Regions from separate parts of the Peribacillus sp. NPDC101480 genome, predicted to be linked through region 2. Evidence: riboswitches for the same ligand, from Rfam matches in the RefSeq annotation. Region 2 holds a riboswitch; each other region holds the start of a gene.
The links. Region 2 has a riboswitch for glycine ahead of ACQKMF_RS07630 (amino acid permease). Riboswitches for the same ligand answer to the same signal wherever they lie in the genome.

Region 1 (3,286 bases), on a different contig from region 2:
GATTTCTTCCATTTCCTTCAATGGCTCGATCCGGCCAAAAAAGTTCGGATATTGCACGATCACTCCTGCAATGTCCTCATTCGCCAATTCCTTTAAAGCAGCTAAGTCCGTCACACCGTCTTTATAAGGAATTTCGATCACTTCCACGCGTTGCCCTTTCGCATATGTCTTCACGACTTCTCTTGATTCAGGATGAACGGTTCCTGAAATGAGAATCTTCTTGCGCCGTGTCTGTCCTGAAGCAAGCATGGCTGCTTCAGCCAGCGCTGTCCCGCCGTCATACATGGAGGAGTTAGCCACATCCATGCCCGTCAATTCACATATCATCGTTTGATATTCAAAGATTGCTTGAAGCTCTCCCTGTGAAATTTCAGGCTGATAGGGTGTATAAGCCGTGTAAAATTCAGAACGGGATAGAACATGATCGACGATGACCGGTGCATAATGGTCATAGACACCCGCACCAAGGAAGGAAGCATAGTTTTTAAGATCCGCATTCTTGGCAGCAAGCCTTGATAATTCTTTCATTAATGCTGGTTCCGATTTAGCAGGCTTGATATCGTATTCTCCTTGAAAACGAACGCTCTCAGGGATATCATTGAAAAGTTCTTCAGCAGTGGATACCCCTATCGCTTTCAGCATTTCTTGTTTATCTTGCTCTGTCATGGGTAAATAACGATGTTTCATCTAATGACCATTCCCCTCTATTTACGTGGTTTTTTATAAAAAGGTGTTTGTATTATAACGGCTTTCAAACGTTTGGAACGGATCTCCACTTCGACTTCCGCATCCAGCACTGAAAATTCCTTATCGATAAGTACCAAACCCACGTTTTTCTTCAACGTTGGTGATTGGGTACCGGTCGTGACCTCGCCAATGACTTTATCACCGCTGTAGACCTTATACCCATGACGTGGAATGCCACGGTCTATCATTTCAATTCCCACAAGCTTGCGAGGAGCTCCTTTCTCCTTTTGCTCAGCAAGAACGGCTTTCCCGAAAAAATCAACTTCCTTATCGACTTTTACTGCAAAACCAATCCCGGCTTCTATCGGGGTGATGTCTGCTGAAAGCTCCTGCCCATACAACGGCAGTTTCGCTTCAAAACGCAGGGTATCACGAGCACCTAAACCAATCGGCTGAACTCCCTCTTCGTTTCCGGCATCCATAATCGCCTTCCAAAGGGCTGGACCATTTTCACTGTCACTATATATCTCAAAGCCATCCTCACCAGTGTATCCAGTACGGGATACCATCGTGGAGATACCGTTAATCATGACATTTTCCTTGAACTTGAAAAATCCAATTTCACTTAAAGCAGTATTTCCCGATAGTTTTTGTAAAATCTTCTCTGCAGATGGCCCTTGAAGTGCCAGCTGTGTATAGTCACTAGATACATTCTTGATTTGGACATCTTCCGATAAATGAGCTTGCAGCCAATTGAAATCTTTTTCTGTGTTCGCTGCATTGACCACGAGCAGATAGTCATCCTCAGACCTTTTATACACGATTAGATCATCAACCGTGCCTCCGTTTTCATAACACATGGCGGAATATTGGGCACCGCCCTGTTTCAGCTTTGATATATCATTAGTCAGCATCTTTTGTAAAAAGGAAAGGCTCCCAGGACCCTTAACATCGACTTCACCCATATGGGAAACATCGAATAACCCCGCTTTTGTACGTACGGCTTCATGTTCGTCCTTTATACCCGAAAATTGGACAGGAAGTTCCCAGCCGCCAAAATCAATCGTTTTACCTCCGTATTCACGATAAACCTCAAATAGTGGTGTTCTTTTTAAATCGGTCAAAAAATGACCCCCTTCAGATTTTTTTAAATTAATTGGCTTCATTATCAAAAGCTTCTTGTCATTACGCATCAGATATATCCTGATTCATGATGTGAAAAAAGCACAAAAAAGGACAGAGAAAGCCCGTTTGAGCTTTTTCTCTGTCCTGAAACCTGAAAGTTTACCTATGTAATAGGTTTTCCCCTTTGGTGGCCGTCCCAAAACGGGCGGCGCTCTCCAGAGTTGCGTCCAATAAGAGTTCTTTTGCCTGAGAGATTCACTGCTAAGTTTGCTCCTTCGGCGCTACATCCGTAGTCTCTCCCCTTATCTTCACCCGCATATAAATGGTCTACCAATGAAAGGAAGCGAATAAGCCACCAAACATCGGTAAAACCTCTGAGCATCGTGGAATGCATTCTCTGCCAATTCTCCTGAAACCTCAGAAACCGTTTGATTGGTCTCCTTCAGTAATCTTGGATAAATTAGAAGTCTATAGCCCATACTAAGAAAACGCGAACTGCAAAATCGATGTACAAAGATTCTTTGTAGCGTTGGGAAATTGGAATTTTCTAAATATACTTATATCCTACCCTAAGAAACTTATCTCTGCAATATCTTTTGAAGAGAAATATTTTTCTTACTTCACATATGAAATGTTCGGGTTTTGACCTTTTATTAAGGAAAATATGATTTAAGAGGGAGTTATTTCTATGAAAATCAATATATCCTTTAATTCTGAATGGAATGACGAGTTTCTGCAAAAGATGGAAAATGACGGTCCATGGGGAAACTGGGAGCTTTATAAGCTCGCGGTTCAAATGGAGGAAAATCTTATCATCCCTGATTTTGAAGGTTTACAGGCGCCCAAGCACCTTCCGCAGTTAACCCCGCTTCCCCATCAATTGGAAGCAGCCAAGCAAGTGGTGGAAAAGATGAATGGAAAAGCCATTTTAGCTGATGAGGTAGGGCTCGGAAAAACAATTGAAGCTGGATTGATCCTAAAAGAGTATATGATTAGGGGCCTTGTAAAAAAAGTTTTGATCCTTGTTCCGGCTTCCCTTGTCACACAATGGGCTTTTGAATTGAACACCAAGTTTCATATACCGGCAGTCGTTCAGAGAAAAAGCTATGTTTGGGACTCCTGTGATGTGGTCATTTCATCCATTGATACAGCGAAACGAGCTCCACATCGAGATATCATTTTCAAGCAGGAATACGACTTCATCATTATTGATGAAGCTCATAAACTTAAAAATAATAAGACGAAGAACTATGAATTCGTCCAAAATCTGAAAAAGAAATTTTGTTTACTCCTGACAGCCACTCCGATTCAAAATAAAGTCGAGGAAATTTTCCACCTCGTTTCGTTATTGAAACCAGGCCACTTGGGAAATGCCTCACTTTTTTCAGAAAAGTATAAAGGGAAAGGCCGGAACATTATTGAAGATGAACACCTAAAGGAACTTGTCAACACTGTCATGATTCGAAACCGGCGG
Region 2 (3,286 bases):
TTGAAACAAATGAAGTTATTGCTACAAGTTCACCTTACTTTAAATCAGATGTGTCTTGAATGTACATTTTTTTTTACCTGAATTGAATATCAATAAATGACCGCGAATGAAGAAAATTATTTTTCAAAAGCTTTATGGTTTTCTGAAGCATTGTTTACAGGTATACAGCGCATCTATTTAAGTACTTGGGACTTTCTCTTTATATGCCTTATAATACATCTGTTAAACCAAAGGAATTAGAACGAGTATATTTAAATTATATGATTTACTAAAAAAAATTGTTTAAGACATTCTTTATTCCTATTTAACGATTAATGGAATTCATTTTTTATATTAGAAAAGTGATTATATAATAAAGTCATTGTTGCTATGAGCTCCAATGACTTTTTCTATTTTAAAGCAAAACTTCTTTCGAATGGTATATTTACTTGCTAAGTTGAGTATTCACCTCCCTTTTTTGATGTGAATATTTGTTAGTGAAATATCTTACTATCTATAAAAGAAATATACAAAAATAATAAGTATATATAGATTTGATCATACTGTATGAATATGTTTTAAAAGAAGCTGGTAAAATGAATCGGGAATGGTTTCGTTAACACGTCAAGCATTGTGAAAATGGATACGTGATGATATATATAAACCCTATTGACCCAGATTATGTTATTCTATTTTTGTTTACATCAGTCCGTCAGAAAAACTGTAAAGGGGGTATAAGGTTAAAATGGTTAAGGAAAAGAAACTCAAGCTAAAGAAGCCAAAGAAGTGGTGGGGATGGGTTCTAGCATTTGTCATCATAGCTAATACAGTTGGTGGTGGGGACAAAGAGGAAGTTGCTAAAGAAGAGCAGGCTTCTGAAAATACTGTTGAACTTAGGGAGGAAGCTCCTAGACAATCTTTACTGCTGCAAGGAATTTCACGAGTCTCGAATTTTCTCTTTTTCCATACATCAATTATGTTAAAACTATAGATATTATTTCCTCTCCCGGCTTTGAATTTTGCCGTATTGTCAATCGAAAAATGCCGATATTTTTGCATATACATAAGCGTGTTTGGGATTTCTAACAACATAGAAAAGCTGCTAATAAGCTTGATTTTTCATAGCTAATAACCTCTAAAATATCCTGATCATAAAGTTCAAATTTGTCCATTTTTAGATTTCAGAAAATATAGTTTTTTCAGATAATCATTGAAATATCCATTAAAAACCGATAATATACAACTATTAAAACAACTTTATATCAGCGGATGATGATTGTGGGAGAGTCTAAACAATGTTTAGCACCGAAGGAGCAAATCCTATAAAAGCAGGAACTAATCTCTCAGGTAAAAGGACTACAATTGGACGCGTCTCTGAAGAGAGCCATAGGCCACCGAAGGAGTTAAACTCTCAGGTAAAAGGACAGAGGAAGGTAGGAAAATACCTATCTTTCCTCTGCCCTTTTTTGTACTTGGGAAGATAAAAAGAGAGGAGTGTTAATTGAGATCTGTAGATAAATGATCTATCCTTTGATTTGTACAATTAATGCTATATTTTCAAAAATGGTTGGTAGCTTTAGTTTAAAAATCTATATCCAGTACCCATCAAAGAAAACGCTTACATCAGTGAGACAGTCTCCAGTACGCTATTAATTCACACTCATTGAAAGGCTGACCCTTTAAAAGGGGAAAATTCCAAGTAGCCTAAAAAAGTAGAAGGTGGGAAATCGTATGCAGGAACAAAAGTTGGATAGAGGGCTAAAAAACAGGCACGTACAACTCATAGCTATTGGAGGGGCAATCGGAACGGGATTATTTCTTGGGGCAGGAAAATCTATTCATTTAGCCGGGCCATCAATTCTATTTGCTTACATGATTACAGGCATCATTTGCTTCTTAATCATGCGCGCACTTGGAGAACTGCTCTTATCTAATTTGAACTATCATTCCTTTGTTGACTTTGTAAGAGACTATTTAGGTAATATGGCTGCATTTGTAACCGGCTGGACCTACTGGTTTTGCTGGATTTCAATCGCAATGGCCGACTTAACGGCAGTTGGTCTTTATACTCAGTATTGGTTTCCTTCCGTACCGCAATGGATGCCAGGATTAATTGCACTAGTCATTCTGCTATTTATGAATCTTGCAACCGTAAAACTTTTTGGCGAAATGGAATTCTGGTTCGCATTAATTAAGGTCATCGCTATCCTAGCACTAATTGTTATCGGTATTTTCATGATTATTAAAGGCTTTTCCACTGATTCAGGCGCAGCAAGTTTCACGAATCTATGGAGACACGAAGGGATGTTCCCAAATGGAATAAATGGTTTTGTCCTCTCATTCCAGATGGTAGTGTTTGCGTTTGTGGGCATTGAACTTGTAGGACTTACAGCAGGTGAAACAGAAAATCCAGAAAAAGTTATCCCCAAAGCGATCAATAATATTCCTATTCGGATTATAATTTTCTACATTGGCGCACTTATTGTCATTATGAGTGTTTATCCGTGGAACGCAATCATCCCAACGGAAAGCCCATTCGTCCAAGTATTTGTGGCTGTAGGTATCGCTGGTGCAGCTGGTATCGTTAATTTTGTCGTCCTAACATCGGCTGCTTCGGCATGTAACAGCGCAATCTTCAGTACAAGCCGGATGGTATATTCACTTGCCAAAGATAAAAATGCACCTGTACCGTTTGCAAAACTTAATGACCGAAAAGTACCTTCCAATGCATTGTTCTTTTCAACTGTTGTCATTTTAATTTCCGTTGTTTTGAACTATTTAATGCCTGAAGGTGTATTTACCTTGATTACAAGTATTTCTACAGTATGTTTCATCTTTATTTGGGGAATTACAGTCATCAGTCATTTGAAATACCGTAAAACAAGGCCAGATCTAGTGAAAAAGAACAAATTTAAATTACCACTTTATCCAATTTCCAATTACTTGATCCTTGCTTTCCTAGCGTTCGTCCTTGTGGTTCTTGCACTTGCGGACGACACTCGTGTTGCCTTATTCGTTACACCTGTATGGTTCATTATGCTGATTGCGATTTATAAGATGGGCAAAACGAAGGTGGATCAGGCGAATCAGAGAGAGATAGCGGGGAATTAAGAGTCAAGAAATCCTTTGATTCTATTTGCGGTGTTTGTCCAGATAGTTGCCGCTCCATATTTTCCAACTCGGTGAGTAAAAAATCTGTCCGTTTTAAAAAAACAAAGATATCTGGTTGATCTTATGATAATTCGAAATAAATATTTTAGAATAGTATTGTTAGCGCTTTCAAAAATGCTTGACATAATTATGCTCA
Region 3 (3,286 bases), on a different contig from region 2:
CTTCATCAATGTCGAATTTGGGATGGTGATTGAAATATGCCTTCTCCACCCCTTTTGGTTTACAGCCAATGTAAAAGAAGCAGCCAGGAATCTTTTCTGCATAATACGAAAAATCCTCTGAACCAGAGAAAACCGGAAATTCCATAACCTTTTTAATATCTTGGTCTTTCATGCTTTCCAGACTATTTTTCACGAATCCAGTCAATTCAGGGTCATTATATAACGGAGGATAATCAGGCACATATGTTAGTTCGCACTGAACATCAAATTCCGTTTCTATCCCTTTAACGATGCGGTGGATTTCCCTATCGATCAGCTGTTGGGTCTCTGCTGTCATATAACGGACATCCCCTTCAATTTCTATACGATCTTTAATGACATTAAAGCTTCCTTTTCCATCGAAGGAGCCGACTGTGACCACGCCCATATCAAAAGGGTTCAAGCGGCGGCTGATCACGGTTTGTACGGCTGTCACGAAATGGGCGCCTGCCACAATGGCATCATTGGCCATATGCGGGGACGAACCATGGCCGCCTACACCCTTAATCGCCAGCTTGAAATAGGTCCGTCCAGCCATCGAATAGCCGCCGTGATACCCGACAACCCCTGCAGGATGGGACGGAAATAAGTGGATTCCAAAAACGGCATCAAGTTCATCCAAAAACCCTGATTCCATAATGCTCTTTGCTCCACCTGGGGGTGTTTCTTCTGCATGTTGATGGATTATTTTAATCGTACCGGATAGGGAATCTTTAAGCTCATTGATGCAGTCTGCCAGAACCAATAAATAAGCGGTATGCCCATCATGTCCGCAGGCATGCATGACACCTTCATTTTTTGAACGGAACGGGACATCCGCTTCTTCTGTAATCGGCAACGCATCGAAATCCGCACGGAGACCTATCGTTTTCCCAGGTTTTCCGCCTTCGATCGTTACGATGATCCCTAATCCATTTCCTACATTCGTTTGAATCGACACATCCTTACCCTTATAAAAATCAATGATATATTGTGCCGTTTTTTCTTCTTTGAAGGATAGTTCCGGGTTCTCGTGTAAATGACGGCGGATTTGAACCATTTCCCCTTTACGGGCTTCCAGCATGTTCATTAATTTGCTTTTCACGTTCACGTTTATTCTCCCCCTTATTTCAAGTTGAGCATATTAGTAGTTCCATGTTCGGTGCATGCCTTCCGATACAAAGTGCCAATTAAAAAAGGGCAGTGAAGGATTGCGTAAACTTACCGCTCCCCTTCTCTGTCCTTTTCACCTGAGAGTTTAGCTCCATTTTTGGTCATGGAGATTTCCCCTTTGGTGGCACACTGCTTCCTGCGCACTCTCCAGAGCTGCGTCCAGCTGCGGTTCCATTTACCTGAGAGATTTGCTCCAAGGGATCTTTTTGGAACTTGCTCCTTCGGTGGCTCAATGCTTGCACTCTCCCACAACGTTCATCCGCTTGTTCTTTTTATATTCTCAAAATATTCCAATTATATTATCGCCGATTAAAAAATAAATATCAACTCTGAGTTATAAACTCTATTAAACTTTAAAAGGACCGCTGCCAGATGCTGACACGATCCTTTTGTGATTCATTATTGTTCAGGCTTTTTGTTTTTACCCATAATGAAGATGGGCTCCAACTCATTTTCTTCATAAAGGAATGATAGAGCCGTTATCGGAACATGACCGCTGGCAAAGAAGCTCATCGCCATTTGCGCAAGAATATCATAGCCCGTATCATTCTTCACATCGGCAATGATGATGACATCCTGATGGGGAATGGCCACAGCCATGGTTCCCTCGATCTTGTCCTTCATTTCCCGAAGCCATGATTCATTTAAAATCCTGCTGGCATCATATCCATCATTCGTGTTCAAAAAATAAAATGCATTACCTGCAACGATATCCGACTTCATTTCAGTGGTGAGGGAACGGGCATTGAATAGGGCAATTTCACGGATCCTGTCACCCTGCCAATTTTCCCGTTGAATCATCTTTTCATCTATAAGACGGTAGGTTTTCCCTAAATCAAGGGCATAAAAAACCCGGGTTTCAGCCGTATGCTCATCGAATAAAAACGGATTTCCTTCTTCGGATTCCATTGGAAAGGAGGTCGAGCGGATGACTGGGAAAATGAATTTCTCCTTGCCTTCCATACTGTGTTCTTCCCCCATCACATTCAGGGCCTCTTCCACGTAATAGGTAATTTCATCGATGGCCTTTTCCTGTACGTTTTCATAGTTAGCAAGCACAGGAGGCAACTCGATGGTGATCCCCTTCCCGGTCTTCACATTTTCCACCCGTAACGTATCTTGCTTGCTATCGAATTTGAATGAGCGATTCTCATCTTTTAAACGCTCCTTCAAGATATTTTTCAGCTTCGTGCTGTCCATTTTCATGACTGACCCTCCTCTTCATTGAAAAATCCCCAGCGAGAAGGGGAAATTGATTATAGTGATTGAATGAATTCCTCAATTTGTTCTTGCGTTTTGCGATCCTTGCTCACAAATCTGCCTAGCTCCTTGCCATTATCATACGCAATGAAACTTGGTATACCGAATACATCATTAGCCGCACACACATCGATGAATTCATCACGGTCCACATAAATGAATGTAAAGTCAGGAAATTTCGTTTCAATCTCCGGCATTATCGGTTCGATTACACGGCAATCTCCACACCATGTTGCTGAAAAAAGAAAGATATGTTTGCCTTCATTTTTAAATGCATCATATTGCTCTACTGTTTGTAATTTTTCCATTTGTATATTCCTCCTGCTCTAAATGACACCTTATTTTTTATAATCCCATCATACCAGAGTCTCCAGGAATCAACCATTAATACGGATCGGTTGAAAGTCACTGGTCCTCTTATTTCTGGGGCACGGATGAAACGATTTCCATCATTTGTTTTGCATCGGTTTTTAATTGGTCTTTATCCGTTTCGGTTGTCAGCTTCACTCCGCCGATCCCCACTGCAAGCTCATACTTTTCTTTCGGTATCTCTTTAATCGAAATAAAGCCGAATTTATCATCGGTTTGAAAAGAATGCAGTACTTCAAATTGATCCTCTTGTTCCTTTATGGCCAAATATAACACGGAGCTGTCTTCTTTTTCATTCGGATTGACAAATAATATATAAATCTTATCACCTTTTTGTAAAATCAAATTATTATCATGTTCTTCCACAACTTTAAAATCGTTTGGCAGATAGACCTGAATTAGGCCTGCCTCTTGATTGGGCTGTTTTTCATCGTCACGAAAAGCCACTTCAGCAGCCTTCATTGCC

Region 1: linked by a shared signal. The riboswitch ahead of gcvT (glycine cleavage system aminomethyltransferase GcvT) and the one ahead of ACQKMF_RS07630 (amino acid permease) in region 2 are both predicted to bind glycine.
Region 3: linked by a shared signal. The riboswitch ahead of ACQKMF_RS02935 (amidohydrolase) and the one ahead of ACQKMF_RS07630 (amino acid permease) in region 2 are both predicted to bind glycine.

The regions. Positions count from the first base shown of each region.
Region 1 is NZ_JBNNSB010000001.1:1,014,012-1,017,297, reverse strand. Features, by position in the region: gene gcvPA (aminomethyl-transferring glycine dehydrogenase subunit GcvPA) at 1-687, opposite strand, end outside; gene gcvT (glycine cleavage system aminomethyltransferase GcvT) at 705-1,811, opposite strand; glycine riboswitch at 1,950-2,033, opposite strand; glycine riboswitch at 2,037-2,124, opposite strand; gene ACQKMF_RS05070 (DEAD/DEAH box helicase) at 2,501-3,286, shown strand, end outside.
Region 2 is NZ_JBNNSB010000002.1:12,040-15,325, reverse strand. Features, by position in the region: gene ACQKMF_RS07635 (hypothetical protein) at 725-970, shown strand; glycine riboswitch at 1,249-1,348, shown strand; glycine riboswitch at 1,352-1,408, shown strand; gene ACQKMF_RS07630 (amino acid permease) at 1,711-3,090, shown strand.
Region 3 is NZ_JBNNSB010000001.1:563,584-566,869, reverse strand. Features, by position in the region: gene ACQKMF_RS02935 (amidohydrolase) at 1-1,123, opposite strand, end outside; glycine riboswitch at 1,348-1,450, opposite strand; gene ACQKMF_RS02930 (DUF1444 domain-containing protein) at 1,591-2,397, opposite strand; gene ACQKMF_RS02925 (thioredoxin family protein) at 2,448-2,759, opposite strand; gene ACQKMF_RS02920 (hypothetical protein) at 2,869-3,286, opposite strand, start outside.